3 regions of the Ancylobacter sp. WKF20 genome follow, and region 1 is predicted to be linked to each of the others. Evidence: riboswitches for the same ligand, from Rfam matches in the RefSeq annotation. Region 1 holds a riboswitch; each other region holds the start of a gene.
What was found. A riboswitch is a leader RNA that binds a small molecule or an ion and turns the genes downstream of it on or off. The one in region 1 is predicted to bind thiamine pyrophosphate.

Region 1 (9,709 bases):
AGGGTGCCGAGATCGGTCTCGTCGATCAGCAGCGCCGCATCCTCCGGGCTCATCCACACATGCAGCCGGTCGCCGCGCTCGGGGAAGTCGTCGAGCTGCCGGCGCACGGCCAGCGGAAAGACCGACACCTTGACCAGCGCGAAATGGCTCTCCAGCCGTTTCCAGTAGCGGTACTGGCCGAGCTTCTTGCGGCTGACATCGCCGACAATGCCGGCCTCCTGCCACGCCTCGATCTGGGCCGACTTCCAATCCTTGTGATTCTTCATCGGCCATCCCTTGGGGATGACCGCCCGACGCGTTTCACGCGAGGTAAGAACGAGGATCTGCAGGCGCCCGTCGGAAGACAGCCGGTAGGGCAAGGCCGCAACCTGCTGGAGTACACGGCCATCCTTCGCCTGGCGGTTATGTTGCTTGCTTTTCGCCATGGTAGACCAATCTAGTGTACACGGCGCGGATTACGACATTTTTCGTCAATTTGGCGGCGCGTATAACGACATTTCACGAGGGTAGCGGTGCACATGACGTTGGAACTGACGATTCTCGCCTGGTCACTCGTCCTGGCTGTGATTCAGATCATGCTACCGGCGATGTTTCGCAATCGTGAGACAGGCGTCGCCTATAATGCCAGTGCCCGCGATGAGCCCGGCCCCCCGGTCGGCGTGGTCACCGGCCGGTTGCGGCGAGCGCAGGCGAATCTGTTCGAGACCTTGCCGCTGTTCATCGCGGCGGTGCTGATTGCCCATGTGGCGGGGCGCGAGGGCGTGCTTACCGCGCTGGGGGCGAGCCTCTTCCTGGCGACGCGGGTGATCTATGTGCCGCTCTACGCGCTCGGCATACCCTATGTACGCTCGGCCGTGTGGCTGGCATCCATGGCCGGGCTTGCCCTGGTGATGCTGGCGATTCTTCTGCCGTTCTAGTTCTCTGTCGCTCGCGGACCGGCCGGCAGCGCCGGCCGGTCAATGCCGCGGCCCGTCATCGTCGTCAGTGCTGGGCTAGCATCCGGGCGATGGCCTGCGCCACCTGCTTGGTCACGCGGCGCCGGTACTTGCGGTGCACGAGCTGGCCGTTGTGATAGACGTCCTGCTCCACATAAAGCTCGTCGCCATCCCAATGCAGGACGTTGTCCGATTCGGTGGTCTCAATCACACCGATCTCGGGGATAAGCTGGCCTTCCGGCGGGCTGATCGACATGTGTTTCTCCTTGGCACTGGCGGAGGCTCTGGCGGCCTCATCGCGCCAAGGATAGCCGTCGCCGCGCCGAAAGCCATGGCGAGTTGAGAGCGCCGGTCAGCTTTTCGCGTCAGCCTGGGTCGTGCCGTCCTCCTTCTCGATCTGCCCGCGCCGCTGCAACCACAAGGCGACGAGCCAGCAGATCAACGCCCAGGCACTGCCAGCGCACCATCCCGCCAGCACGTCGGTCGGCCAGTGGACGCCGAGATAGATGCGGCTCAGGCCTATGAGCAGCGTCAGGCTGACGGCGACGAACAGCACATAGGCTTTGAGCCGGCGGCGGCGCTCGGTGCGCACAATGAGGGCGGCCAGCGTCAGATAGGTCACGGCGGCGCCCATGGCGTGCCCGCTCGGGAAGCTCAGCGTGTGCACGTCGACCAGATGCGCGACGAGGTCCGGGCGCGGTCGGTCGAAGCCGATCTTCAGCAGGTAGCTCAGCGCCCCGCCGCCGGCGACCGCCGTCACCACGAAGAGCGCCGCGCCGCCCTTGCGGTCCATGATGAGGAACCCGACCACGGCGGCGGTGATGAGGGTAAGCACCGTCGTGCTGCCGAGCGCGGTGATGTCGCGCATCACGATTTCCAGCCAGAGCGGCCCCAGCGGATCGGCCGGGTCGCCCGGTGCGCGGAAGGCGCGCAGCACCGCCTCGTCAAAGGCGTGGGTCTCGCCCTCCACCACGCCATCGGCGAGCTGCGCGAAGGCGAGCAGCCCGGCGGCAGCGCCGGCGATCGCGAGGAAAACGCTGAATTCGGCCATGAGCCAACGCGGGACGACGGACAGGGATGATTTCATGCACCACCGTTTGATTGGGCCCAGCCGGCAATCGGGTGCCGGCAATCTGCTGCTTTAGGTAGGGCGCCACCCATGGAACCGGAATGGTGGACGAGGGGTTCCCCTCTGCATCTTCGCTCACAGGGGTTGACCCGAGCGGACAGTGCTTCTGATCCAACAGGCTGGGAGAGCGACATGTTCAAGGGTGGACTTCTGTGGCTGGTGGGTATTCCGCTGCCGGTTATCCTTATCCTCTGGTTCCTCGGCTATCTGAGCTGACGCCTCCGCGCGGCCGTGCATGGTTGCGGCGGTCGCCCAGCTGTGTCTTGACTGAATAGCGGCGATTTCGATCTATCGTCTCTCCTAGGGAGAGCACGCGTGCCGCACAGGGGAGCTGGCCGGGGATGATGGATCACGTCGCGACCCATGATCCGGGGCTTGTGACGCTGTCGGTGCTGATCGCCATCGCCGCCTCTTTCACGGCTCTGGACCTTGCGGGTCGCATCCCGGTGGCCTCCGGGCGCGCAAGGGTCGGCTGGCTCGCGCTGGCCGCGCTCGTGCTTGGCGGGGGCATCTGGGCGATGCACTTCGTCGGCATGCTGGCGCTGAATGCCGGCCTCGCGATCCATTACGACCTCGAGCTCACCGCGCTGTCGCTGCTGATTGCCGTGGCAGCGACGGGACTGGCACTGATCGCCGCCAGCCAGCCCGGCATCCCCATCGCACGCCTCGTCCTGGCCGGCATGTTCATGGGCCTCGCCATTGTCGGCATGCACTACACCGGCATGGCGGCGATGCGCATGACCGGCGCCATCGCCAATGACTTCCTCTATGCCGGCGCCGCGGTGATCGTAGCCGTGTCCGCCTCGACGGCCGCGCTATGGCTGGCGTTCCGCCATCACAGCCTTGTCGAGCGGGTGGCTGGCGCGGTCGCGCTGGGGCTCGGCATCGCCGGGATGCACTATGTCGCCATGGCCGGCGTGAGCTTCCTGCCCGGCGAGGGCCATATCGTCGCCGTGCGTGGCGGCGCCTTCGACAATGCCCATCTGGTCATCGCCGTCGCGGCCGCAAGCTTCACCATATGCGCCGCCGCCCTGCTCGCCGCGATCTATGACCGGCGCTTCACCCTGCTGGCGCAGCGCGAGACCGCGATGTGGCGCGAGGGGGAGGAGCGCTATCGCAACCTGTACCGTCGCACCCCGCTGCCGCTGCATTCGCTGGGGGCCGATGGGCGCATCGAGCAGGTGAGCGACCGCTGGCTCGACCTTCTCGGCTATGCGCGCGAGGAAGTGGTCGGCCGGCCGCTGACCGATTTCATGACGCCGGAATCGGCGCGGCAACGCAATGAGGAACACTGGCCGCGCCTGCTCGGCACCGGCGAACTCCTCGAGGCCGAGTACCAGTTCCTGAGCAAGGACGGCCGGCGTCTCGACTGCGTGCTCTCGGCGGTGGCCGAGCGCGATGCGCAGGGCACGCTCGTCAAGACGCTGTGCGGCCTCATCGACATTACCGACCGCCGCCAGGCCGAAGAGGCGCTGCGTCAGGCGCAGAAGCTTGAGGCCGTGGGCCAGCTCACCGGCGGAATCGCGCATGATTTCAACAATCTGCTGGCGGTCATCATGGGCAATCTCGAACTGGTGCGTAAGCGCGCGCCGGACGAGCCGCGCCTGCAGACGCTGATCGACAACACGTTGCAGGCCGCCCAGCGCGGCGCCGCGCTCACCCAGCGCATGCTCGCCTTCGCCCGCCGGCAGGATCTGAAGCCCGAACCGGTCGATGTGCCGGAACTCGTGCTCGGCATGGCCGATCTGCTGCGTCGCTCCATCGGGCCGAGCGTGCGGATCGAGACACGCTTTCCGCTCGGCCTTCCCAAGGCGCGGGTGGACGCCAACCAGCTGGAACTCGCTTTGCTCAATCTCGCGGTGAATGCCCGCGACGCCATGCCCGATGGTGGCACCATCGTCATCAGCGCGCATGAGGCGCAGGTGGCTGTCGACGAGGAGGGCGATGCCGGTAACGGCTTGAAGCCTGGGCGTTATTTCTGCCTGTCGCTGTCCGATACCGGCTCCGGCATGGATGAGGCGACGCTCGCCCATGCTGCCGAGCCGTTCTTCACCACCAAGGGTGTCGGCAAGGGCACGGGCCTCGGCCTTGCCATGGTGCATGGCCTCGCCGCGCAATCGGGCGGCAAGCTGGCGCTGACGAGCCGGCTGGGGGAGGGCACGACGGCGACCATCCACTTGCCGATTGTCGAGCCTGTGGCGGTGGCTTCGCAGGCGCCCGCCGCGCCGCCCGAAGCCGTGCCGCCCCTGCCGTCGCCGGTGGAGCCGGAGCCGGGCGCGGTGCGGGTGCTGGTGGTTGATGATGACCCGCTGGTGCTGTCCGCCACGGCGGCGATGCTGGAGGATCTCGATTTTGCCGTCACCGAGGCTTCGTCTGGCGCGGAAGCGTTGAAAACACTGGAAAGTGGCGCCGCGATCGACGTCGTGCTGACCGATCAGGCGATGCCCGGCATGACCGGTATCCAGCTCGCCGCGATCATCCTGGAGCGCTGGCCGAGCCTGCCGGTGATCCTCGGCACCGGCTATGCCGAGCTCCCGGCGGAGGCGCGGCCGGACATGGTGCGACTCGGCAAGCCGTTCAGCCGCGACATGCTGCAGCGGGCCATTCTCGGCGCGACGCGGCCAAGGGCCGACAATGTCGTGACTTTTCCGCCCCGCAGCGCCTGAGGCCCCACGCGCGCCGCTTGCATATTGTCGACGACACGACGGTGACAAAGGGGCCTTGCGTGATTATATCAGTGCCGTCCGGGGGAGCCCCGTCAGGGGGCTGAGAGGCCATCATCGCGCGGACGCGGCATGGCGACCCTTTGAACCTGATCCAGTTGAGACTGGCGGAGGGAGGCCTACATGTCTGCCAAGAGCGAAAATTCCATCGGTTCCGCAACGACTTACCCGGCGCCCAACGCGATGCGCGTGCGCGTCATCGGCGGCGGTGTCGCCGGGCTGACCAGCGCCCATGCCTTTGCTAAGCGCGGGGCGCAAGTCATTCTGGTGGAACGCAAATCCGCCACCGGGCAAGGCTGTTCCTGGTATGCGGGCGGGATGCTGGCGCCGTGGTGCGAGCGCGAGAGCGCCGAGCCGATCATCGCCGAGCTCGGCTTCGAATCGCTCGCCTATTGGCGCGAGGCGGTGCCGGACGTGCCGAACGAGGGCAGCCTCGTCCTCGCCCAGCCGCGCGATCTACCTGATCTCAAACGCTTTTCCCGCCGCACTGAGGGCTTCGAGTGGGTGGATGGGGCCGCTATCGCAGCGCTGGAGCCGGACCTAGAGGGGCGTTTCGACCAGGGGCTGTTCTTCCCCACCGAGGCGCATCTGGAGCCGCGCAAGGCGCTGGCGGCGCTCACCGAGCGGCTGGTGAACGAGTATAATGTCACGATCCGCTACGAGGCCGATGGGTTCGATGAGGCGGACGATCAGGCCGATCAGGCCGATGTGATCATGGATTGCCGGGGCCTCGGCGCGCGCGACCAGCTCGCCGACCTGCGCGGGGTGAAGGGCGAGATGCTCGTCCTCTATTCCACCGAGATCTCGCTCAAGCGTCCGGTGCGGATGCTGCACCCGCGCATCCCCGTCTATATCGTGCCGCGCGGCGACGGGCATTTCATGATCGGGGCGACCTCGATCGAGAATGACGAGCGCGGGCGCGTCACCGGCCGGTCCATGCTGGAGCTGCTCGGCGCCGTCTATGCGCTGCACCCGGCCTTTGGCGAGGCGGAGATCGTCGAGATCGGCGCGGATGTGCGCCCGGCCTTCCCCGACAACATTCCGCGCCTGCGCCGGCGCGGCAACACGATCTATCTCAACGGGCTCTACCGTCATGGCTTCCTCGCCGCCCCCGCTCTCGCGCGGCGCGCGGCGGATCTGGCGTTTGACGGAACCCGTTGCCCGGAGGTGATGGATGAAGATCATCGTGAATGGTGAGCCGGCGCAGACCGGTGCGGGCACGCTGGCCGATCTCCTCGTCGAGCTCGACCTCGCCGACGCCATGGTCGCGACGGCGGTGAACGGCGCCATGGTGCGCAAGGCAAAGCGCGGCGAGACCGCGATCAGCGACGGCGACCGGGTGGAAATCCTCGCGCCGATGCAGGGAGGCTGAGGGAGCCTGACATGGACGCCATGACCACGAATACCCTCACGGGCACGCTGGCCGACCCCGTGGAGTTCTACGGCACGCCCGTCGCCTCGCGCCTGCTGCTCGGCACCGCGCAGTACCCGTCGCCGGCGATCCTTGCCGAGGCGATCCGCGCCTCGAAAGCCGAGATCGTCACCGTCTCGCTGCGCCGCGAATCCGGGGCGGCCAAGGCCGGGCAGAGCTTCTGGCAGCTCATCCGCGACCTCGGCGTGAAGGTGCTGCCCAACACCGCCGGCTGCAAGACGGTGAAGGAAGCCGTCACCACCGCGCAGATGGCGCGCGACCTGTTCGATACGCCCTGGGTGAAGCTCGAGGTGATCGGCGAGGACGACACGCTCCAGCCGGACGTGTTCGGCCTCGTCGAGGCCGCCCGCATTCTCTCGCGCGAGGGGTTCCAGGTGTTCCCCTACACGACGGAAGACCTTGTCGTGGCGGAGAAGCTGATCTCCGCCGGCTGCGAGGTGCTGATGCCCTGGGGCGCGCCGATCGGCTCCGGCCGGGGGCTGAACAACCCCTATGGCCTGCGCTCCATGCGCGCGCATTTCCCCGGCATTCCGCTGGTGGTCGATGCCGGCGTTGGCGTGCCCTCCCATGCGGCGCTGGCGATGGAGCTCGGCTATGACGCGGTGCTGCTGAATACGGCGGTGGCCAAGGCCGGCGATCCCGTGCGCATGGCCCGCGCCTTCGCCCGCGCCATCGAGGCCGGCCGCGAGGGCCTGCTGGCCGACCCGATGGAGGTGCGCGACATGGCGGCGCCCTCGACGCCCGTGATGGGCCGCGCCGCCTTCGGCCAGTGAGACGCAGGTAATTCGATGAAGCTCGATCCCTTCTACCTCATCGTCGACCGCGCCTCCTGGCTGCCGCGTCTGCTGCCGCAGGGCGTGAAGCTGGTGCAGCTGCGCGCCAAGGACATGGACGCGGCGCAGCTTCGCGCCGACATCACACTCGCGCGCGAGGTCTGCGCCCGCTATGGCGCGCAGCTCATCGTCAATGATTACTGGCAGCTCGCCATCGAGCTCGGCTGCGACTTCATCCATCTCGGCCAGGAAGATCTCGCCGAGGCGGACCTCACTTATATCCGCAAGGCCGGCGTCCGGCTCGGCATCAGCACGCATGACGAAGCGGAGCTGGAAGTCGCGCTGCTGGCGCAGCCCGCTTATGTCGCGCTGGGTCCGGTCTATCCGACCATCCTGAAGAAGATGAAATGGGCCCCGCAGGGGCTGGAGCGCGTCACCGCCTGGAAGAAGCGGGTGGGCGATATTCCGCTCGTCGGCATTGGCGGGCTCACCATCGAGCGCGCGCAAGGTGTGCTGAAAGCCGGCGCGGACAGCGTGGCGGTGGTGACCGACGTGCTGCTGAACGCCAACCCGGAAGCCCGCGCCCGTGAATGGGTGGAAGCCACCCGCGAAGTGGTTGCCTGATCGCTCAACCCGCGGGGTAACGTGGCCTACCAGTCGCGCCCGGCCTGCGCCGGCTCCAGCCCGTCGAGGAAGCGGGCGGCGTCGGTGCGGAAGGTGTGGCGGCGGGCCTCGTCGAAGCGCGCGAGGTTGCGGTAGGGCATGGCGAGGCGCGGATTGCGCGCCAGCTTGTCCCGGTTGCGGTCGAGAAAATCCCAGTAGAGATAGTTGAACGGGCAGGCTTTCGGGCCGGACTTCACCTTGGGGTCGTAGCGGCAGCTGGCGCAATAATCCGACATACGGTCAATATAGGCGCCCGACGCGGCATAGGGCTTGGAACCGAGCACCCCGCCATCGGCGAACAGCGCCATGCCGTGGACATTGGGCAGTTCCACCCACTCCACCGCGTCGGCATAAACGATGAGGAACCATTCCTCCACCGCCGCCGGATCGAGCCCCGCCAGCAGGGCGAAATTGCCGATCACCATCAGCCGCTGGATGTGGTGGGCATAGGCGTGGGCGCGCGTGTCCTCGACCACATGGGCGAGGCAGGCAAGGTCGGTCTGCCCGTCCCAGAAGAAGCGCGGCAGCGGGCGCGTGGCGTTGAAGTGGTTGGAGTGGGCATAGTCCGGCATTTTCAGCCAGTAGATGCCGCGCACATATTCCCGCCAGCCAAGGATCTGGCGGATGAAGCCCTCCACCGCATTGAGCGGCGCCGCGCCTTCATGGAAGGCCCGTTCGGCGGCCGCGCAGACCTCGCGCGGCTGCAGGAGGCCGACATTGAGGTAAGGCGAGAGGATGGCGTGGAACAGGAAGGGGTCGCCCGCGCGCATCGCGTCCTGATAGTCGCCGAAGCGCGGCAGGGCATGGGCGATGAAATGATCGAGCGCGGTGAGCGCATCCTCCCGCGTCACCGCCCAGCCGAAGCCCTCCAGCGTGCCGAAATGACCGGGGAATTCGCGGGTGACGAGTTCCAGCACCTCTGCGGTGATCGCGTCCGGGGCAAAGCGCGGCGGGGCGGGGGCGAGGACGTCTTTGGGGAGCGCCTCGCGGTTCTCGGCATCGAAGTTCCAGCGCCCGCCAAGGGGCGCCTCGCCCTCCATCAGCAGGCCATGGGCGCGCCGCATCTCGCGGTAGAAGAACTCCATGCGTAGGCTGCGGCGCCCTTCCGCCCAGCGCTCGAAATCCCCGCGCGTGGCGAAGAAGCGGCTGTCGGGGCGGATCTCCAGCGGGATGGGCAGTTCTTCGCGCAAGGCAAGCAGCGCGTCCTCGACGCGCCATTCGCCGGGCTCGGTGGCGATGACGCGCGCTGGCGCGTGGCGTTCCACGGCGCGGGTGATCTCACCGGCAAAGCTCTGGGTGTTCGAGGGATCATCGAGGCGGATGTAGTCGACGCGCACCCCCTCTTGCTCCAGCGCCGCCGCGAAATGGCGCATGGCGGAAAAGAACAGGGCGATCTTCTGCGCGTGGTGGCGCACATGGGTCGCCTCCGCCCGCACCTCCATCATCAGCACGGTGTCGCGGGCCGGATCGAGCCCGTCGAGCGCGCTTAAGGAGCGGCTGAGCTGGTCGCCGAGCACGAGGCGCAGCGTGCCGCCGGGTTTGGCGGGAGGCAGCGGGCGAGGGGAGGAACGCGTCATCCCCTTCCTACGGCGCGGGAGCCCGACGGGTTCACCGCTTCCCGCTACTCCGCGACGGCGCTGAACGGAGCGGAGAAGGCCCGCTCCATTTCCCGGCGCAGGCGCACGATGGGCGTATCGGCGATGGTGACATCGGCCCAGCCGATCACCTCGCCCTCGACCATGTCGCGGCCCAGCGTGACGTTGTGGGCGAGGCCGATGGGCAGGGCGCCGCGCGCCAGGGAACTCGCCGCCGGCAGCAGCTTGCCCCACACGGTATAACCGCCCTCGCCGTCGAGCTTTTCCCCGGCCTTGAGCGGGCGCTTGGCGACCGCCACCACGTCGGCGTTGAAATGCTCGGTGACGCCCGTTGGCTCGCCTCGCAGTGCCGCCGAGGCGACGCTGATGCCGAGTTCCAGCCCGATCAGATGATAGGGGCGGTACAGCGCGGTGTAGCGTCCCGACGCATCGGTGACGACGCCATATTCCTTGAAGCAG
Region 2 (9,709 bases), 2.0 Mb from region 1:
GGCCGGCACCTTCACGACGCTACGCTTCATCCGCATTCCCGCCGCCTTGCCCCAGCTCGCCTCGGGCCTCAGGGTCGCCACCGCCGTCGCGCCGATCGGCGCGGTGGTCGGCGAATGGGTCGGCGCCTCGGCCGGGCTCGGCTATCTCATGCTGTACTCCAACGCGCGGATGCAGACCGACATGGTGTTCGCCGCCCTCGCCATCCTCCTCGCGGTGGCGCTGATCCTGTTCGCGCTGGTCGACCGGGCGCTGACCCGCCTGCTGCCCTGGGCGCCGGAGACCGCGGCTCCCTGACCCATCCAGCATGCCGATCCGCTTGGAACGAAGCGAGAACTTCGGCAGGATGAGCCATGACGATTCGCCTCGCCAATGCCGATGCCCGCCGCGTCTTCCTCGCCATGCAGGGGCTGAGCGAACGCGCGCCGGCGGGCAAGGCGGCCTTGCTCGCGCTCATCACCCGGCTCGGCTTCGTGCAGGTGGACAGCATCGCCACGGTCGAGCGGGCGCATCACCACATCCTGTTCAGCCGCGCCCCCGCCTACCGGCGCGAGCATCTCACCGCGCTCCTGGAAAAGGACGGCGCGCTGTTCGAGCACTGGACGCATGACGCGGCGATCATCCCGACCGCCTTCTTCCCCTATTGGAAGCACCGCTTCGCGCAGGAACGCGCCAGCCTCGCGGAGCGCTGGCGCAGCTGGCACGAGAACGGCTTCGAGGGCTATTTTGAGCATGTGCTGGCGCGCGTGCGCCAGGAGGGCCGGCTGATGGCCCGGCATTTCGAGGCCGAGAAGCGCCCGCCCGGCGGCTGGTGGAACTGGCACCCGGAAAAGACCGCGCTTGAGTATCACTGGCGCACCGGCGCGCTCGCCATTGCCGGGCGCGAGGGCTTCCAGAAGGTCTATGACCTCACCGAGCGCGTGATCCCCGCCCATCACCGCGCCGCGGAGGTGGAGGCGAGCGCCTTCATCGACTGGGCCTGCACCTCGGCGCTGGAGCGGCTGGGCTTTGCCACCCATGGCGAGATCGCCGCCTTCTGGGATCTGGTCTCGCCGGAACAGGCGAAAGCCTGGGTGGAGGCGAACCGCGACCGACTGGAACCCGTGCTCATCACCTGCGCGGATGGGCGCGAGCGGGCGAGCCACGCCTTTGCCGGCGCCGGCGCGGCTTTCGCGGCGCTGCCCTCCCCACCGTCGCGGCTGCGCGTGCTCAGCCCGTTTGATCCGGCGCTGCGCGACCGCAACCGGGCGGAGCGGCTGTTCGGCTTTTCCTACCGCATCGAGGTCTTCGTGCCGGCGCCCAAGCGCCTCTATGGCTACTATGTCTTCCCGCTGCTGGAAGGCGACCGGCTGATCGGGCGCATCGACATGAAGGCCGACCGCAAGGCCGGCACGCTCGACGTGCGCCGCCTCTGGCTGGAGCCGGGTGTGCGCGCCTCCAAGGGCCGGCTCGACGCGCTCGACGCGGAACTCACCCGCCTCGGCACCTTCGCCGGCGTGGAACGCACCGTCTATGCCGAGGGCTGGCTGGCGTAAGGGCGCCGCCCTTCCCGGCACGAGAGAGACCCGGCCGTCGCAGAATGCCGTCATGCCCGGCCTTGGGCCGGGCATCCACGACTTTCTTCTCGACCGACGTGCCCAAGTCGTGGATGGCCGGGCCAAGCCCGGCCATGACGTGGTTATGGCGGAGACGTTGCAGGCACGACGCGGACGACGCGCGCTCTCCGTTCCCCGGACACGTTGCGCGCAGCGCAACGATGATCCGGGGCCCAGCGCGAGACCCCGCCGCAGGCGGCCATGTCTCTCGCCCGCGAAGAAGACCACGGACGAAGACTCTCCCCCTGGATCCCGGCGCGCCTTCCGCTGGCGCTCCAGGCGTCCGGGACACGGGCGCACACGCTTCTTAGCCCCCACTTCCCCTGGCATGCCAGCTCTGCTAGCGTGACCGCGTCCGAGGGGTGTCCCGCGGCCCGAACGGGCCAAGGGGCTGAGATGGCAACCGCCAGACCCTTTGAACCTGATCCGGGTCATGCCGGCGAAGGGACGGAACGACGGCGGGGCCCTGTCGGCACAGACAACCCGCGCCGGATTCCCCCGACAGCTCATGCGCCGGATCTCCAACACGCGAGGAGATCCATGTTCAAAAAAATCGCCGCCGCCGCGCTCGCGCTGGCACTCACCGCCGCCCCCTTCGCCAGCGCCCCCGCACGCGCCGCGGACAAGCTCACCGTCCTGCTCGACTGGTATGTGAACCCCGACCACGCGCCGCTGATCATCGCGCAGGAGAAGGGCTACTTCAAAGCGCACGACCTCGATGTCGACCTGATCCCGCCCTCCGACCCCTCCGCCCCGCCGCGCCTCGTCGCCGCCGGGCAGGCGGATGTCGCGGTGAGCTACCAGCCGAACATCTATCTGTCGGTGAAGGAAGGGCTGCCGCTCATCCGCTTCGGCACGCTCGTCTCCACCCCGCTCACCGCGCTGGTGGCGCTGAAGGACGGGCCGATCAAGTCCATCGCCGATCTCAAGGGGAAGACCGTTGGCTATTCGGTGGCGGGCCTTGAGGACGCGCTGCTCGGCACCATGCTGGCGAGCGCCGGGCTGAAGCCGGACGACGTCACCATGATCAACGTCAATTTCGCCTTGTCCCCGGCGCTGGTCGCCGGCAAGGTGGACGCGGTGATCGGCGCCTACCGCAATTTCGAGCTCACCCAGATCAAGCTCGAGGGCAAGGAGGGCATCGCCTTCTTCCCCGAGGAGCACGGCGTGCCGGTGTTCGACGAGCTGATCTATCTCGCCCACAAGGACAAGGTCGGCGATCCCCGCCTCAAGCGTTTTCTCGCGGCGGTCGAGGAGGCGACGATCTACATCCTCAACCACCCGCAGGAGGCATGGGGCGTGTTCGTCAAGGCCAACCCCAAGCTCGACGACGAGCTGAACCGCACCGCCTGGACCGACACGCTGCGCCGTTTCGCCCATGCGCCGGCCGCGCTGGACGAGGGCCGCTATGCGCGCTTCGGGGAGTTCATGAAGAGCCACAAGCTGATCGACACGGTGGAGCCGGTCTCCACCTACGCCACCGCGATCAAGTAGGCCGCTCGACCAGCCTCAGCCCGTGTCCCGGACGCCTGCAGCGCCAGCGGAAGGCGAGCCGGGACCCAGCGGGAGAGTCGTTGGCCGAAGAGTCTTCCCTGGCCCCCGGATCATCGCCGCGCTTCGCGCAGCTCGTCCGGGGAACGGGGGCGCGGCCCTTCATGCCGTCATCCCGGACGGCCAAAGGCCGATCCGGGATCGCCCCCCGGCACGGGGATGACGATACCGCCCGGCAATGCTAACCCCAACGGGGTGCGCAGGATGGGGCGGGATGATGGGCAACGGCTTCTATTATGGCGTGGCGGTTCTGGTCGGGGCGGTGGTCGGCGTCATCGGCGCCGCCTTCCATCTCAGCGTGGAATGGCTGAGCGCCGCCTGGCCGGCCTGGCTGTCCGGCAGCGTCGGGCTCAGCGGCGCGCCGCTTTATCTGGCGGGCGCCGCCATCGGCGCCAGCATGGCGGTGGCGGCGCTGTTCCTCGTGCGCCGTTTCGCGCCGGAAGCCGGCGGCTCCGGCGTGCCGGAAATCGAGGGCGCGATGGAGGGGCTGCGCGAGGTGCGCTGGCATCGCGTGCTGCCGGTGAAGTTCTTCGGCGGCCTGCTGGCGCTCTCCTCGGGCATGGTGCTCGGGCGCGAGGGGCCGACCATCCATATGGGCGCCTCGGTCGCCAAGGCCGCCGCCGACCTCACCAAAATGGTGGCGCAGGACATGCGCGGCCTGCTCGCCGCCGGTGGCGCGGCGGGCCTTGCCGCCGCCTTCAATGCCCCGCTCGCCGCCGTGCTCTTCGTCATCGAGGAAACCCGCCGGCAATTTCCCTACAGCGCCCGCACCTATATCGGCGTCGTGCTGGCCTCGCTCACCGGCGCGGTCGTCACCCAGATGTTCACCGGCGACATCCCCTATATGCGCCTTGCGGTGGATACGCTGCCGCTCGCCGTGCTGCCGGCCTTCGCCGGGCTGGGGCTGATCCTCGGCGGCGTCGGCACGGTGTTCAACCGCACGCTCATCGGTTCGCTCGACCGGGTGCGCGACCTCGGCCAGCGCAGCTCCTTCTATCTGTTCCCCCTCGTGGTCGGCATGGTCGTCGGCGTGCTGATGTTCGCCCTGCCGGAGGCGACGCAGGGCGGGGAACTGCTCGCCGTGCAGCTCGCGCAGGAGAACCGCACCGTACTGGCGCTGGCGCTCATCGTGCTGCTGCGCTTCGTCATGACCATGGCGAGCTATTCCACCGGCGTCGCCGGCGGCATCTTCGCCCCGATCCTCGCGCTCGCCACCACCATCGGCCTCTGCTACGGCGCGGCGCTGGAGCTTTTCCTGCCGCTGCCGGACCGCATGGAAGTGGTGCTGGCGATCGCCGCCATGGGCGGGCTGTTCGCCGCCACCATCGGCGCGCCGCTGGTCGGCATGGTGCTGGTGATGGAGCTGACCGGCGCCTACACGGCGCTGGTGCCGGTGATGCTCACCACCATCATCGCCAACATGGTCGCGCTCGCGCTGGGCAACCGGCCGATCTATGAGGTGCTGCTGGAGCGCACCCTCGCCTTGGAGGCGAAGGCGCGGCAGGGAGCCCATCCCCCCACCGCGTCGCCCTCTAGCCTCGACGACGGCGCGGCCGCCGGAGGCGGCGTCACCAACACGCTGCGCGGCTGATCGCCATAACCGCCGTCAGCGACGGCTGATCGCCTATTCCGCCGCGGCGAGCGCGTGCGGGACAAGGCGCGCCGGCCCGTCCTCGCGCCGCTCCAGCGCGATATGGGTCTCGTGCAGCTCTAGCAGCGTCGAGCGGTGGCCGATGGAGAGGATCGCCGCCTGCGGCAGCCTTTCGCGCAGCAGGCGGTAGAGCGCGGCCTCGCTCGCCTCGTCCAGCGCCGAAGTGGCTTCGTCCAGCAGCAGCACGTCGGGCTTCACCAGCAGCGCGCGGGCAATGGCGAAGCGCTGCTGCTCGCCGCCGGAGAGTTCCGCGCCCCACAGGCCGCGCTCGTCGAGCCGACCGGCGAAGGCGGGCAGGCCGACCGCTTCCAGCACCTCACGCAGATCCTCGTCGGCGAAGCGCTCCATCGGATCGGGATAGGCCAGCGCCCCGCGCAGCGAGCCGACCGGCAGATAGGGCCGCTGCGGCAAAGTGAGCACGCGCCCGCCGGTTTCCACCACGCCATGGCCATAGGGCCAGATGCCGGCAATGGCCCGCAACAGCGTGCTCTTGCCGGTGCCGGAGGCGCCGGTGAGCAGCACCCGCTCGCCGGGCTTCACGCCCAGCGCGTCGATGGCGACCAGCGCGCGCCCATCCGGCAGGCGCACCTCCATGTCGCGCACGCCGAGCGGCGCCGCGCCGGTGGCCGGCACCTGCCGGTAGCTCGCCTTCAGCGTCTCGGCCTGCGTGGTCTCGACATGGCGCTGGAAGCCGATGAGACGGTCGACCACCGACTTCCACTCGGCGAGCGTCGCATAGGCGTTGATGAAGAAGGAGAAGGAGCCCTGCACCTGCCCGAAGGCCGAGGAGGTCTGCATGAGCTGGCCGAGCTGGATGGTGCCGGCGAAATAAGCCGGCGCCACCACCACGAAGGGGAAGATGATGGAGAGCTGGCCATAGCCGGCGGTGAACCAGGTCAGCCGCTTCTGGGCGATCATGATGCCCCAGTAATTATGCACGACATGGCCGAAGCGATCGAGCAGCCGGGCGCGCTCCACGCCCTCGCCCTTCATCAGCGCGATCTGCTCGCCATTCTCGCGCACGCGCACCAGATCGACGCGGTAATCGGCCTCGAAGCGCTGCTGGTCGAAGTTCAGCTTCACCAGCACCCGGCCGATGAGATGGGCGAGGAAGGTGCCGAGCGCCGCATAGGCGAAGGCGGCCCAGACAAGATAGCCGGGAATGCGCCATTCGCCGCCGAACAGGTTGAAGGCGAAGTCGCCCGACAGCCCCCACAGGATCACCGCGAAGGAGGCCAGCGTCATCACCGCATTGAGCAGGCCGATGAAGATGCTGAGCGTCTGCGAGATATAGGCGCTGATGTCGTCGGCGATGCGCTGGTCGGGGTTATCCGCCTGATCGCCCTTCAGCCGCAGCCGGTAATGGGTCTCGTTGGCCAGCCAGGCGGACAGATACTTGTCGGTCATCCAGGTCCGCCAGCGGATCTGCAGCCATTGCCGCAGATAGATTTGGTAGACCGCGATGGCGATGGAGGCGGCGGCGTAGAAGGAGAACAGCCAGAGCTGATGGGTGAAGGCGGGGTAATCGCGCTCCTGGATCGCGTTGTAGAACACGTTGTTCCAAGAGTTGATCAGCACGGTGGCATAGACCCAGCCGACTTCCAGCGCGATCACCGCGCCGAGCAGCGCCAGCCCGCGCCATTTGTCCTCGCCACGGAAATAGGGAATGGACAGCCGCCAGACATCGGCGAGCAAAGAGAGAATGGCGCGCAAGGGAAAGTCTCCGGCGGGAGGGATGCGTGGAAGATGCTTGGGCTGGATGCTCAGGCCGGGCGCGAACGACGCCGCGTGACCATTAGCCGAAGCAATACCGCCGGGATCGTGGCGAATGCATTAAACTTTGGAAAGCAAAACGCCCGCTGATTACACGACCGGCCGCCGTCTCATGTGCCGCAAGGGCACTTAGGGCGGGTGTCCCGGCGCCTTTCGGCGACCGCATCACGTCAGGACGCGATGTCGCTATAGCCGAGGAAGGTGATGGTGACGGTCCCGCCGCTGTTCGAGGCGTCGCGCTGTACGTTGCAGATCGGCTCGCTCTGCGGCATCAGCGGGTTGGGCGCATGGCGGGAATGGCCGTGGCGGGACGGGTGGAGGCGCCCGCCCCGCGCGCGGCGATCAACCGGCGGGGTGGAGCGGCGCGGCTTTCGCGGCATGCGCCGTGGGGGGCCCGGCCGGCGCGGTCGGCGCGGGATTGAGGCCGAACAGCGCCTTCAGCGGTTCGGCCTCCTGATGCAGCGTCTGCCAGAAGGCGATCCGCTCATCCTTCGAGCGCCCCTTGGCGGAGGCGGGCGAGGTGGCAAGCGCCGGCAGGGCCAGGGCGGCGATCAGTGTGGCGGCGAGAGCAAGGCGGTTCATATCACGTGCTCCGTGTTCGGGGCGTCATCGCGCCCTCTGGGGAGCATGTCGGAAACGCACGGCGCTGCGCCAGAGGCGCTCACGAAACCCTGAAGATTATGACAGAAAATCCATAAATATCATGACGTTAGGTGAAGCGCCGAGCCTTGGGCCCGCTGCGTCACCCCGTGCTCAGATGAAACGCTTGCGGATGTTCTGGCTCACCATGTCCAGCAGCGAGACGGTGAGGATGACGATGATGAGGATCGCCGCCGCCTGCGAGTAAAGGAAGCCGCGCATCGTCTCGTTGAAGGTCATGCCGATGCCGCCGCCGCCGACGATGCCGAGCACGGTGGCCGAGCGCACATTCGATTCAAAGCGGTAGAGCGCGTAGGAGATCCACAGCGGCAGCACCTGCGGCAGCACGCCATAGATGATCTCCTGCAGCCAGGTGCCGCCGGTGCCGCGAATGCCCTCGACGGGGGCGGGGTCGATCGCCTCCACCGCCTCGGAGAACAGCTTGGCGACGACGCCCGTGGTGTGGATGAACAGCGCCAGCACGCCGGCGAAGGGGCCGAGGCCGACGGCGGCGATGAAGATCAGCGCGAAGACCAGCTCGTTGATGGCGCGGCAGGCATCCATCACCCGGCGGATCGGGAAGGCGACCCAGCGCGGCACGACATTGTCGGCCGAGAGGATGCCGAAGGGGATGCCGGCGATCACCGCCAGCAGCGTGCCCCAGATGGCGATGGCCAGCGTCTCCAGCATCGCGTTGAAATAGACGTCGATGTCGGTGAAGTCGGGCCGCAGGAAGTCGGCGCCCAGTGTCGCCATGTTGCCGGCGTCGCGCACCAGCTGCGCCGGGTCCATCTCCGCCTCATGCCAGGAGAACACCAGCACCGTCACGCCAGCCGCCGCGATGGCGAGGCGGGCGAGACGCGTGGTCAGCGGCGTGTGCGGCGGGGCCGGCAGCGCGGCGACGGCGGAGCGGTGGGCGGCAGCAGAGCTGGTCATGGGGCGAGACAATCCGTCCGGGAGATCCGAGGGCGGGAGCAGCCGAAACCGGCTGCCACGAAGACGGGGCGGCACGCGGGCCGCCCCGGATCGGCGAGAAACGGGGCGGCGCAGACGCCGCCGCTTCTTGGGTAGAGAACGGGGCGGCGCAGGCGCCGCCCCTATGCCACCTCACATGGAGGGGAGCTTCTTCTGCTGCTCGTCGAGGGCGGCGAGCTTGGCGTCGATTTCCTTGATCTTCGCGGCCTTCTCGTCAGCCGAGAGCTTCTCGTCGTTCTGCGCCTTGACCTTCGCCTTGAACAGCTCGAGCTGGCGGATCGGGATCAGCTGGGCGTCGGAGGAGGCGAGGAAGGGGCCCCAGCCGTCCGAGGTCTTGGCGAGCACGGCGCGGGCCGCCTCGATCTCTTCCGGCGTGCCGTTGCGGCCATAGGTCATGAAGAAGGTGTAGATCTTCGCCTTCAGGTCGGCCGGCAGGTCCTTGCGCCACACGATCGGGTCGCCGGCGATCATCGGCGAGCGCCACACTTCCTTGATCTTCTTCGCCTCTTCCGGGCGGGTCATCTGCAGGCGGGTCATGTTTTCGGTGTTGTTGGTCGCGAAGTCGACCTGCTTGTTGGCCACCGCGAGCAGGTTGCTCTCATGGTTGCCGCTGACGACGCGCTTGTAGCACTTCACCGGGTCGACATTGTTCATCGCGAACACGTAGTAGCTCGGGACCAGGAAGCCCGAGGTCGAGTTCGGATCGCCATTGCCGAAGTTATAACCCTTCGAGCAATCAAGGATGTCCTTGAGGTTGTTGATGTCGCTGCGGTCGACATTGGTGACGATCAGCGAGTAATAGCCCGAGGAACCGTCCGGCTTGGCGGTCTTGACGAACACTTCGCCATTGGCGCGGTCCACCGCTTCCATGGCCGACTTGTTGCCGAACCAGCCGATATCGACCTTCTTGAAGCGCATGCCCTCGATGACGCCGGCATAGTCGCCGACGAAGAACGGCTTCACCGGCACGCCGATGGCCTTTTCCATGTCCTTGAGCAGGGGCTCGAAGCTCTTGGCGAGGTTCGCCGAGGACTCGGTGGAGATGAAGCCGAAGTTCAGCTCCTTGACTTCCTGCGCCGCCAGCGGGGCGGTCAGGCCGGCGAGCACGAGGCCGGCCGCGAGAATGCGCTTCATGGATGTCGCTCCTGTCAGGATACGGTCTGGATGTCGGGGGTCTCGGCCGGCACGGAGGCGCCGACGACGAACTGGCTGGGCAGGATCAGCTCCTCGGCGCTGGCGCCGTAGAGCTCGGTCAGGAACGCGGCGTTGATCTGCGACGCCGGGCCGTCAAACACGACGCGGCCGGCATTCATCGCCACCACGCGGTCGAAATAGGCGGTGGCGTAGTCCACCTGGTGCAGCGAGACGACCAGCGCGATGCCGTGGTCGCGGCTCATCGTCACCAGCGTGTCCATCACCCGCTTGGCGGATTTCGGGTCGAGCGAGGCGATGGGCTCGTCCGCCAGCACGAGCTTGGCGCCCTGCACCAGCGCGCGGGCAATGGCGACGCGCTGCTGCTGGCCGCCG
Region 3 (9,709 bases), 400 kb from region 1:
GGCATTGTCGCGCGACACCTCTAGGGCGGCCACGGCGGCGCGACGCAGATCTGTGTCGAGCACGCCGGCGGGCGCGTCCTTCGGGGCCTCGCCGATGACGTCCATCGGGCCGGTGACGGGGAAGGCGGCGACCGGCAGGCCGCTGGCGAGGGCTTCCAGCAGCACGATTCCGAAAGTGTCGGTGAGGCTCGGGAAAACAAAAACATCGGCCGCCGCATAGATGCGGGCGAGCGCCTCGCCTTCCTTCAGCCCGAGGAAATGCGCGTCCGGATGCTTGGCCTCAAGCTCGGCCCGCGCGGGGCCGTCGCCGACCACTACCTTCGATCCGGGAAGGTCCAAGTCCAGGAACGCGCTTATGTTTTTCTCTACCGCCACGCGGCCGACGGAGAGGAAGATCGGCCGCGGCAGGCTGGCGACAAAGGCGTCCTGCTCCGCTGGCGGGCGGGGGCGAAACTGTGTGGAATCAACGCCGCGCGACCAGCGCATTATGTTGTGGAAACCGCGTCCGTGCAGCTCACGCTCCAGCGTCGCGGTGGAGACCATGATTCCCGCGCCGGCATTGTGAAATCGGCGCAGCCAAGCATAGGACAGCGCCTGCGGCACTGGCGCGCGGGCGGCGAGATATTCGGGGAAACGGGTGTGGTAGCTCGTCGTGAAGGTTCTGCCACGCGACAGGCAGACCCGGCGGGCGAGGAGACCGATGGGGCCTTCGGTGGCGATGTGGACGAAGTCGGCGCCGATCTCGTCCATGCGGCGGGCCACCATGGCGCGCGTCGCCAGCGCCAGGCGGATCTCCGGGTAGGTCGGCATGGGCAGGGTGCGGAAATCGCCGGGCGTCAGAAATGCGATATGCGCGCCAAGGCCTTCCGCTTCACGGGCGGTGTTCTGAAGCGAGCGCACCACGCCGTTGACTTGCGGTGTCCAGGCGTCGGTGGCGATCAGGATGCGCATCAGGCGGCGACTTTCGGCCTTTCGAGAAGCAGCGGGGCGATCGTCTTGGCGCGGGTCTCGCGCGCCCAGTCGATCAATTCAAACCGGCCGTCCATGTGTTCGACGATGGCGGTGCAGCTTTCCACCCAGTCGCCGCAGTTCAGGTAGGATACACCAAAGTTGTCGTGCATGATGGCGTGGTGGATATGCCCGCAGATCACGCCATCAACCTTGTGGCGGCGGGCTTCCACGGCGACGGCCTCCTCGAAGCGGCCGATGAAGTTCACCGCGTTCTTGACCTTGAGCTTGGCCCACTGGCTGAGCGACCAGTAGGGGAAGCCGAGCTTGCGCCGCATCCAGTTAACATGCGTGTTCATCCCAAGAGCGAAACTGTAGGCGCCGTCGCCGAGGAAGGCGAGCCATTTGGCGTGGCGCACCACCACGTCAAACACGTCGCCATGGATGACGAGGTAGCGCTTGCCGTCAGCCGCCTCGTGGATCGCGGTCTCCACGACCTCAATGCCGCCGAAGTGGCTGCCATAATAGTCGCGCAGGAATTCGTCATGGTTTCCCGGCAGATAGACCATGCGCGCGCCCTTGCGGCCCTTGCGCAGCAGCTTCTGCACCACGTCGTTATGGGCCTGCGGCCAGTACCAGCCGGAGCGCAGGCGCCAGCCATCGACGATGTCGCCGACCAGATAGATGGTCTCGGCGTCGTGATATTTCAGGAAGTCCAGCAGCAAATCCGCTTGGCAACCCTTGGTGCCCAAATGGACGTCTGACAGGAACAGGCTGCGATAATGGCGCTCTTCGGGTGCGTCGGTCACCTCGAAAGCCCTCCCCGGCATGCCCAAAGCGGGCTTTGCGATGGCTTCATGACGGGGAGATAAGCCTGAATCGCATCACCGTTTTATGACGCGGGGGCAGGTGATGCTGCGGTGCAGCGTCAGAGGAACAGCATGACCACGCTCGCCGCGACCAGCGCGGCCATGACGTAATTGACGATGCGCTGCTGGCGCGGGGTGGAGAGAAGCCGGGCGAGCAGGGCGCCGAAGCCGGCCCAGACGCAGAGCGCCGGCAAGGTGACGATGGCGGAAACACCAGCCAATACAAGGATTTCCGCCACGATGCGGTCGCCGCCGACGGTGGTGAAGGCCGGCACCATGGAGAGGGCGATGGTCCACGCCTTGGGGTTAACCCATTGAAAAAGCGCGGCTTGCAGGCTGGTCATCGGTTTTTCGATGGCGGTGCCGCCGGTCGTGCCGCCAGCATTGGCGATCTTCCAGGCGAGGAACAGCAGATAGACCGACCCGATGACCTTAAGCGCCTGATGCGCATAGGGAATCGACAGGAACAGGGCGCCGAGGCCGAAGCCGACCGCCATCACCATCAGCGCGAAACCGAAGGTGACGCCCCAGATCTGCGGCAGGGTGCGCCGGAAGCCGAAGGCGGCGCCCGAGCCGGCGGAAATCATGTTGTTCGGCCCGGGGGTTAGCGCCCCCGCTATGGCGAAGAGGAACAGCGGGACGAGATGGGTGGTGGCCATGGGGTCGGCACTGGGCACGGGACGCTCCTATTGGTCAGTTATGCTGACCTTTCTTGCCAGTAAGCGCCCGTTTCAACGCCGGCGCAACCCGAAAACAACGCGCGCCCGCACCACGAAAAACGGCCGGATTATACATCCGGCCGTCGTGTATTGTCAGTGCAGTCAGGTGGACGATCAGGCCAATGAGACCAGTGTGCGTGACCGATCAGGCCGATCAGGCGCGATGCCTCAATGGGCGATGAAGAGCGGCACCGGCGGGTTGGCGAGCAGCGAGGCGGTGACGCCGCCGAGAATCATCTCGGCGAAGCGCGAGCGGCTATAGGCGCCCATCACCACGAGGTCGGCGCCGAAGCGGTCGATCTCCCGGCCGAGCGCCACGGTCGCCGCGCCATCGCCGACATGGACGTGGCGGGCGTTCACGCCATGGGTCTTGAGATAGGCGGTGAGCTGGGCGCCGGAGGCTTCCACCGTATTGCCGCCCTCGGCGATGGTGACGACTTCGACCTGGTCGGCGGTGGCGAGCAGGGGCAGGGCGAAGCGCACGGCGTGGCCGGCCTCGCGCGAGGGCTTCCATGCCACCAGCACCTTGCCGATGCGGGCCGGCACCGGCTTGCCGGTCGGCACCACCGCGACAGGGCCGTTGCAGGCGAGCGCCAGATGCTCGGGCAGGGTGGCGGCGAGCTGGTCGTCCACCGTGCCATAGGGGGTCTCGCTGACCACGGTGAGATCGGAGAAGCTGACGGCATCGCGCAGCGCCGAGGTGACGTCGCCCTCGATCACCTCCCATGTGCCGGTGACGCCGCCGGCGGCCAGCGCCTGCTCATACTGCGCCTTGAGGGTCGGCTCCTTGCCCTTGGCCTCGTTGACCAGCTCATTGACATAGATCGACAGCGCCCGGCCCACGCGCGGCACCCCGGTCGGGTAGAGCGTGTAGACCGTGCGGATGGCGGCGCCCGCCTGCTTGGCAAGGGCGACGGCGAAGGCGAGCCGATCGGTGAAGCCGGTATCGGCGGAAGCGTGCAGGAGAATGGTGCGGATGGCCATGGCGTGTCCCTTTCGATGGGGCGGATCGAAGCCGTTCGGCTGTTCTTGCGCGGTGACCTTAGGTGAAGTGGGGCGCCGGAAAATCGGGAAAACCCCCATGGGTAACCGCTATTATGCCAGCCGCCGCCAGCGCCCCTGACGCCACGGGGGATGGCCTGCCGCTGCGGGATCACGTCCCCGCGAGCCAGCCTTTGGACTGATTGTCACAGTCTGGAGCCTTACTAAGGTGTGGGCGGGGAGTCGGGTCTCGGCTCCGTCTCAAGGGGAGCCTTCATGAATCGTCGTCTTCTGGCCTGCGCCGCCGCCGTCACTGCCCTTTTTGCCGGAACCGCCGTGATGGCGCAGTCCGATGTCATCAAGCAGCGCCAGGCGATCCTGAAGGGGTTCGGCGACGTGACCAAGCCGGTCGGCGGTATGCTGCGCGGTAATGCGGCGTTCGATCTTGCCACGGTGCAGAAGGCGCTCGACGCCTATGCCAAGGGCGGCAAGGAGCTGCCGGCGCTGTTCCCCGCCGGTTCCGGCACCGGCGACACCGGCGCGCTGCCGGCGGTCTGGCAGGATCAGGCGAAGTTCGATGGCCTGTTCGCCAAGCTCGCCTCCGACGCCACGGCCGCCCGCGCCGCCATCACCGATGAAGCCAGCTTCAAGGCGAACTTTCCCGGCGTGATCCGCACCTGCGGCACCTGCCATGACAGCTTCCGCAAGAAGAGCTGAGCGTGCGGGCTGACACGGCTGCTGGCACGGTGCTCGCCTGGGATCTGCCGACGCGGCTGGCCAAATGGCTGCTGGTCGCGCTGGTGGGGCTCGCCTTCGCCAGCAAATATTACGGCGATGCCGGGCTGGTCTGGCACCAGTGGAACGGGCTGAGCATCCTCGTCCTGCTGGTGTTCCGCCTGCTCTGGGGCGTGGTCGGCGGGAGCACGGCGCGCTTTGCCAGCTTCGTGCGCGGGCCGCGCGCCGTGGCGGGCTATGTACGGGGGCTGCTGCGCGGGCATCCGCCGCATTATCTCGGCCACAACCCGGTCGGCGCGCTGGTCATTCTCGGGCTGATCGGCCTTGTGGGCGCGCAGGCGCTCACCGGGCTGTTCACCACCGACGACATCATCGTCTATGGCCCGATGACGCCGGTGGTGAGCGATGAAACGATGGCGCGGGCCTCCGCCCTGCATCAGCAGATTTACCCGTTCCTGCTGGGGCTCATTGGCCTGCATGTGGTTGCCAACATCGCCTATTCGCTGGTCGGGCGGGATAATCTGATCCGCGCCATGGTCACCGGCCGCAAGCCGGCGGCGGGCTTCGTCGACCGCGCGCCGGCGACGCCGGGCTCGGTGCTCGCCGCGCTCGCTTGCCTCGTGCTGGCGGCGGGCATCGTGTTTGGCGGTATCGCGCTGGCGGGCGGGAATCCCTTCCCTTAAGGCGACCGTCCGCCCCGGCGCGCGAGCCGGGGCGGCCTTCACGCAAAAGTCGTCGCGCCGCTCGCTCGGCCCGGCTTGCGGGCTCCGGCGGACTCGTGCTCCAAGCGCGCCATGAACGCGCTCAAGGGGATCGCGCTGCAGATCGGCGCGACCTTCCTCTTCACCATCATGTCCGCTCTCGTGCGCATCGTCTCGGCCCATGTGCCGACCGGCGAGGTGGTGTTCGCGCGCTCGTTCTTCGCGCTCATTCCGCTGTTGATCCTGCTCGCCTGGCGCCGTGAGATCGGCGCCGCCATCCGCACGGCCCACCCGCTCGGCCATATCGTGCGCGGTACGGTGGGCGTCGGCTCGATGTCGCTGGGCTTTGCCGCGCTGGCGCTGATTCCGCTCGCCGACGCCACCGCCATCGGCTTCACCGCGCCGTTGCTCACGGTGATCTTCGCGGCGATCTTCCTGCGTGAGCGGGTGCAGGCCTATCGCTGGGCGGCGGTGATGGTCGGGCTGGTGGGCGTGGTCATCATGCTCTGGCCGCATATGGCGGGCGATTACGACTCGCCGGGCCACAAGCTCGGCGCGCTGCTCGCGCTGATCGCCGCCGGCTTCACCGCCGGGGCGATGATCCAGGTGCGGCGGCTGACGCAGACCGAGACCACGCCGGCCATCGTGTTCTATTTCCAGGCGCTGGCGGCGGTGGCGGGGCTCGCGACGTCCGCCTGGGGCTGGGTGGTGCCGACGCCGGGCGAGGCGGCGCTCCTGGTCAGCACCGGGCTGGTCGGCGGGGTCGGGCAGATCCTGCTCACCGAGAGCTATCGCTACGCGCCGGCCTCGGTGGTGGCGCCGTTCAGCTATTCGGCGATGCTGTGGTCGCTGCTGCTCGGCTTCATCCTGTTCGCCGAGGTGCCCCCGCTCATGGTGCTGGCGGGCGGCACCATCGTCATCGGCGCCGGTCTGTTCGTCATCTGGCGCGAGCGCCAGCTCGGCATCGACCGGGCGAAGGAGGACGCGGCGGCGACGCCCCCGGCGGGGCCCGCGCCGTAAGCCGCCGCGGCTCAGAACGCCTTGAAGGTGATGAGGGTGCGGGTGTCCTGGATGCCGGGAATCTTCTGCACCTTCTCGTTCACGAAATGGCCGATATCGGTGCCCTCGGCGACGTAGAACTTCACCAGCAGGTCGAACTCCCCGGCGGTGGAATAGATCTCGGAGGCGATCTCGGCATCGGCGAGGGCGTTGGCGACCTCATAGGAGCGCCCGAGCTGGCATTTGATCTGCACGAAGAAGGGGACCATGGCGGCTTTCCGGCGGTTCAGTCGATGCCGCACAGGACCAGAAGCCCGGCGGGCGCGCAACCCCGCTCGATGGTGTCCCGCGTGCATCCCCCGCTTGCATCCCGCTTGCATCCCGCTTGCACCCGCCCGCGCCATCGCCTATCTGCCGGACACGACAAGAACCGTTGGGGTGCCCGAAGGGCTGAGAGGCGACGAGCCAACCCACGAACCTGATCCGGGTCATGCCGGCGGAGGAAACGGGTCGCGCGCGCTCCGCCAGCGGGGCGCGCGGCGCGTTTCGTCGCCCGGCAAAGGAAGCGCGAGAATGACGCCAGCAGCAGCGCCCACCACCGCCATCGCCGTGACCATTGCCGGCTCCGATTCCGGCGGCGGCGCGGGAATCCAGGCCGATCTCAAGACGTTTTCCGCGCTCGGCGTCTATGGCGCCTCGGTCATCACCGCGCTGACCGCGCAGAACACGCGCGGCGTCACCGCCATTCATGACGTGCCGCCGGATTTTCTTGCCGCGCAGATCGACGCGGTGTTCTCCGATCTCGCGGTGAACGCGGTGAAGATCGGCATGTTGTCGCGCCCCGAGGTGATCGAGGCGGTGGCGGCGGGGTTGGAGCGGCACGGGCAGGAGATGGTGGTGCTCGATCCGGTGATGATCGCCGCCTCGGGCGACCGGCTGCTGGTGCCGGAGGCGATCGAGAGCCTGCGCCGCGTGCTGCTGCCGCGCGCGCTGCTGATCACCCCGAACCTGCCGGAAGCCGCCGCGCTGCTCGACGCGCCGGTGGCGACGCTGCTCAGCGAAGTGCGGGCGCAGGCGCAGACGCTGCTGGCGATGGGCCCGCGCGCCGTGCTCATCAAGGGCGGCCATGGCGAGGGGCCGGAGAGCGTCGACGTGCTGCTCGATGCGGATGGGTTCGTGGAACTGGCGGCGCCGCGCGTCGCCACCCGCAACACCCATGGCACGGGCTGCACGCTCTCCTCCGCCATCACCGCGCATCTGGCCAAGGGCCATTCGCTGCGCGAGGCGGTGGAAGGGGCGAAGGCGTATCTCACCGCCGCCATCGGCCGGGCGGATGATCTCACCATCGGCGAGGGCCACGGGCCGGTGCATCATTTCCACGCCTGGTGGTGAGTGAGAGGGTGAGGGGCGGGCCGGGCTCGTAAGGCAGACCTCGTCACCGTCGGGCCGGGCTGCTATCGAGGCGGCATCGCCTCTCCCCCGAGTCCCCGCGCGTGCTTGTCCTCGCCCCCCGCATCGCCATTCCCGTCGCCTATGCCGGGCTGTTCTTCGGCATCGGCGTCTACATCCCCTTCTTCCCGATCTGGTTGCAGGGGCGGGGCTTCGATGCCGGGCTGATCGCGCTGACGCTCGCCGTGCCCTTCGGCATCCGCCTCTTCACCATGCCGCTCGGCGGGCTGGTGGCGGACCGCAGCGGGCGCCCGCGCGCGACGCTGGTGGTCTATGGGCTGATGACCGCGCTCGCCTTCTGCGCGGTGGCGCTGGCGCCCGGCACCGGGCTGATGCTGGTCGCCCTCGCCATCGCCGCCTCCTTCTGGCAGCCGAGCCTGCCGGTGCTCGACGCCTATGCGGTGGCGCGGCGGGCGGAGGGGCTGATCGATTATGGCCGCGTGCGGCTCTGGGGCTCGCTCGCCTTCATCGCTGGCAATTTCGCCGGGGGCTTCCTGCTGCCGCATCTGCCAAAGGACGCGACCGTCTGGCTCATCGTCGCCGGCAGTCTCGTCGCCGCGCTGGCGGCGCTGACGCTGGAGGAGATGAAGCTGCCGGAACGGACAGTGCGCGCGGGCTTTCCCCGGATCTCGCTGGCGCTGGGCCTCGCCATCGGCGCGGCGGCGCTGGTGCAGGCCTCGCACGCGACGCTCTACGCCTTCGCCTCGATCAACTGGCGGGCGGCGGGGCTCAGCGATTCCGCGGTGGGGCTGATGTGGTCGATCGGCGTCATCGCCGAAGTCGCGCTGTTCCATGTCGGTACGCGGGTGACGCAGCGCCTCGGACCGGAAAAGCTGCTGCTGATCGGCGGGCTCGCTGGCGTGCTGCGCTTCGGCGCGATGGGGATGGACCCGCCCGATGCGCTGCTGCCGGTGCTCCAGCTGCTGCACGCGGCGACCTTCGGCTGCACCTATCTCGGCACGGTGGAAATGGTCGCCCGCCACGCGCCGGAGGGGCGGGGCGCCGCCGTGCAGGCGCTCGCCGCCTGGGCGACGACCATTGCCATGGCGCTGGCGACGCTGGCCGCCGGCCCGCTCTGGCAGGCCTTTGGCGGGCACGCCTTCCTGTTGTCCGCCCTGCTGGCGGGGCTGGGCGCCGGCATTGCGGGCCTGCTGCGCGTGCGCTGACCTCAGCCCCAGAGCGCGGGATCGGCCGGGAAGACGCGGCTGCCCTCATAGACGAGAGCCGGCGTGCGGTCTTTCGCCAGCAGGAGCGGCCCGTCGAGATCGACGACCTCCGCCATGCCCGCCAGCAGCAGCGCCGGGGCCATGGAGAGCGAGGTCGCGACCATGCAGCCAACCATGATCGACAGCCCCGACATCTGTGCCGCCCGGGCCAGCGCCAGCGCCTCGGTCAGCCCGCCGGTCTTGTCCAGCTTGATATTGAGCGCGTCATAGCGGCCGATCAGATCGGGCAGCGTGTCGCGCCCATGCGCGCTCTCATCGGCGCAGACCGGGACGGGGCGGGTGATGAAGGACAGCAGGGCATCGTCGGCGGCGGGCAGCGGCTGCTCCACCAGTTCGACGCCGGCCTCCGCGCAGGCGGCGAGGTTGGCCGCGAGGTTGCCGGCGTTCCATCCCTCATTGGCATCGACGATGAGGCGCGTCCGCGGCACGGCGCGGCGAATGGCGGCGAGGCGCGCGGCGTCGCCCTCCGCGCCGAGCTTGAGTTTCAGCAGCGCGTGCCCGCTGGCGGCGGCAGCTTCCGCCATCGCCTCCGGCGTGCCGAGGCTGAGCGTATAGGCGGTGACGACGGGACCGGGGGCAGGCAGGCCAGCGATCGCATGCACGCGCGTGCCGCTGCGCTTGGCCTCCAGATCCCACAGCGCGCAGTCGAGCGCGTTGCGCGCCGCGCCGGGGGGCAGGATGTACTGCAGCGCATGGCGGTCGGCCCCGGCCTCGATGGCGCGGCGGGCGCTTTCAATGGCCTCGGTGACGCCCTCCACGCTCTCGCCATAGCGCGCATAAGGCACGCATTCGCCACGTCCAAGCGCCACCCCGTCGCGTATCTCCACCGCGACCACGACGGCCTCGGTCTTCGAGCCGCGCGCGATGGTGAAGCTGCCACGGATGGGAAAGCGTTCAACGGCGAGGGACAGCGTGGGCATGGGGCGTCAACCGGTGGGGACGGAACGAATCGCTCAGTCCACTCTAGGCGCCCGCCCGCGGCTCTGGCGAGACCGGCCATCGCCGCGACGGAGGCGCGCCGGCCCTCGACGCCCACTCGACGCCCATGTTGGCGGGTCTCCGAGGGGGTGTGGCGGGGCCGG

Region 2: it holds a riboswitch for thiamine pyrophosphate, as region 1 does, so the genes downstream of both, AncyloWKF20_RS00365 (ABC transporter substrate-binding protein) here and AncyloWKF20_RS09885 (FAD-dependent oxidoreductase) in region 1, are expected to answer to the same signal.
Region 3: it holds a riboswitch for thiamine pyrophosphate, as region 1 does, so the genes downstream of both, thiD (bifunctional hydroxymethylpyrimidine kinase/phosphomethylpyrimidine kinase) here and AncyloWKF20_RS09885 (FAD-dependent oxidoreductase) in region 1, are expected to answer to the same signal.

Annotation. Positions count from the first base shown of each region.
Region 1 is NZ_CP121679.1:2,109,130-2,118,838, reverse strand. It holds gene AncyloWKF20_RS09910 (NUDIX hydrolase) at 1-425, opposite strand, end outside; gene AncyloWKF20_RS09905 (MAPEG family protein) at 519-917, shown strand; gene AncyloWKF20_RS09900 (hypothetical protein) at 982-1,191, opposite strand; gene AncyloWKF20_RS09895 (phosphatase PAP2 family protein) at 1,288-1,986, opposite strand; gene AncyloWKF20_RS09890 (MHYT domain-containing protein) at 2,406-4,730, shown strand; TPP riboswitch at 4,801-4,920, shown strand; gene AncyloWKF20_RS09885 (FAD-dependent oxidoreductase) at 4,971-5,984, shown strand; gene thiS (sulfur carrier protein ThiS) at 5,962-6,159, shown strand; gene AncyloWKF20_RS09875 (thiazole synthase) at 6,180-6,992, shown strand; gene AncyloWKF20_RS09870 (thiamine phosphate synthase) at 7,008-7,616, shown strand; gene AncyloWKF20_RS09865 (cryptochrome/photolyase family protein) at 7,643-9,232, opposite strand; gene AncyloWKF20_RS09860 (Gfo/Idh/MocA family oxidoreductase) at 9,277-9,709, opposite strand, start outside.
Region 2 is NZ_CP121679.1:72,581-82,289, reverse strand. It holds gene AncyloWKF20_RS00375 (ABC transporter permease) at 1-295, shown strand, start outside; gene AncyloWKF20_RS00370 (winged helix-turn-helix domain-containing protein) at 352-1,533, shown strand; TPP riboswitch at 1,942-2,058, shown strand; gene AncyloWKF20_RS00365 (ABC transporter substrate-binding protein) at 2,134-3,087, shown strand; gene clcA (H(+)/Cl(-) exchange transporter ClcA) at 3,359-4,735, shown strand; gene AncyloWKF20_RS00355 (ABC transporter ATP-binding protein/permease) at 4,769-6,508, opposite strand; gene AncyloWKF20_RS00350 (hypothetical protein) at 6,911-7,150, opposite strand; gene phnE (phosphonate ABC transporter, permease protein PhnE) at 7,322-8,143, opposite strand; gene phnD (phosphonate ABC transporter substrate-binding protein) at 8,315-9,316, opposite strand; gene phnC (phosphonate ABC transporter ATP-binding protein) at 9,331-9,709, opposite strand, start outside.
Region 3 is NZ_CP121679.1:1,712,452-1,722,160, reverse strand. It holds gene AncyloWKF20_RS07955 (glycosyltransferase family 1 protein) at 1-951, opposite strand, end outside; gene AncyloWKF20_RS07950 (UDP-2,3-diacylglucosamine diphosphatase) at 951-1,778, opposite strand; gene AncyloWKF20_RS07945 (LysE family translocator) at 1,877-2,494, opposite strand; gene AncyloWKF20_RS07940 (universal stress protein) at 2,705-3,520, opposite strand; gene AncyloWKF20_RS07935 (cytochrome c) at 3,794-4,234, shown strand; gene AncyloWKF20_RS07930 (cytochrome b/b6 domain-containing protein) at 4,237-4,935, shown strand; gene AncyloWKF20_RS07925 (DMT family transporter) at 5,047-5,973, shown strand; gene AncyloWKF20_RS07920 (Lrp/AsnC ligand binding domain-containing protein) at 5,985-6,221, opposite strand; TPP riboswitch at 6,377-6,474, shown strand; gene thiD (bifunctional hydroxymethylpyrimidine kinase/phosphomethylpyrimidine kinase) at 6,526-7,344, shown strand; gene AncyloWKF20_RS07910 (MFS transporter) at 7,446-8,567, shown strand; gene dgcA (N-acetyl-D-Glu racemase DgcA) at 8,570-9,547, opposite strand.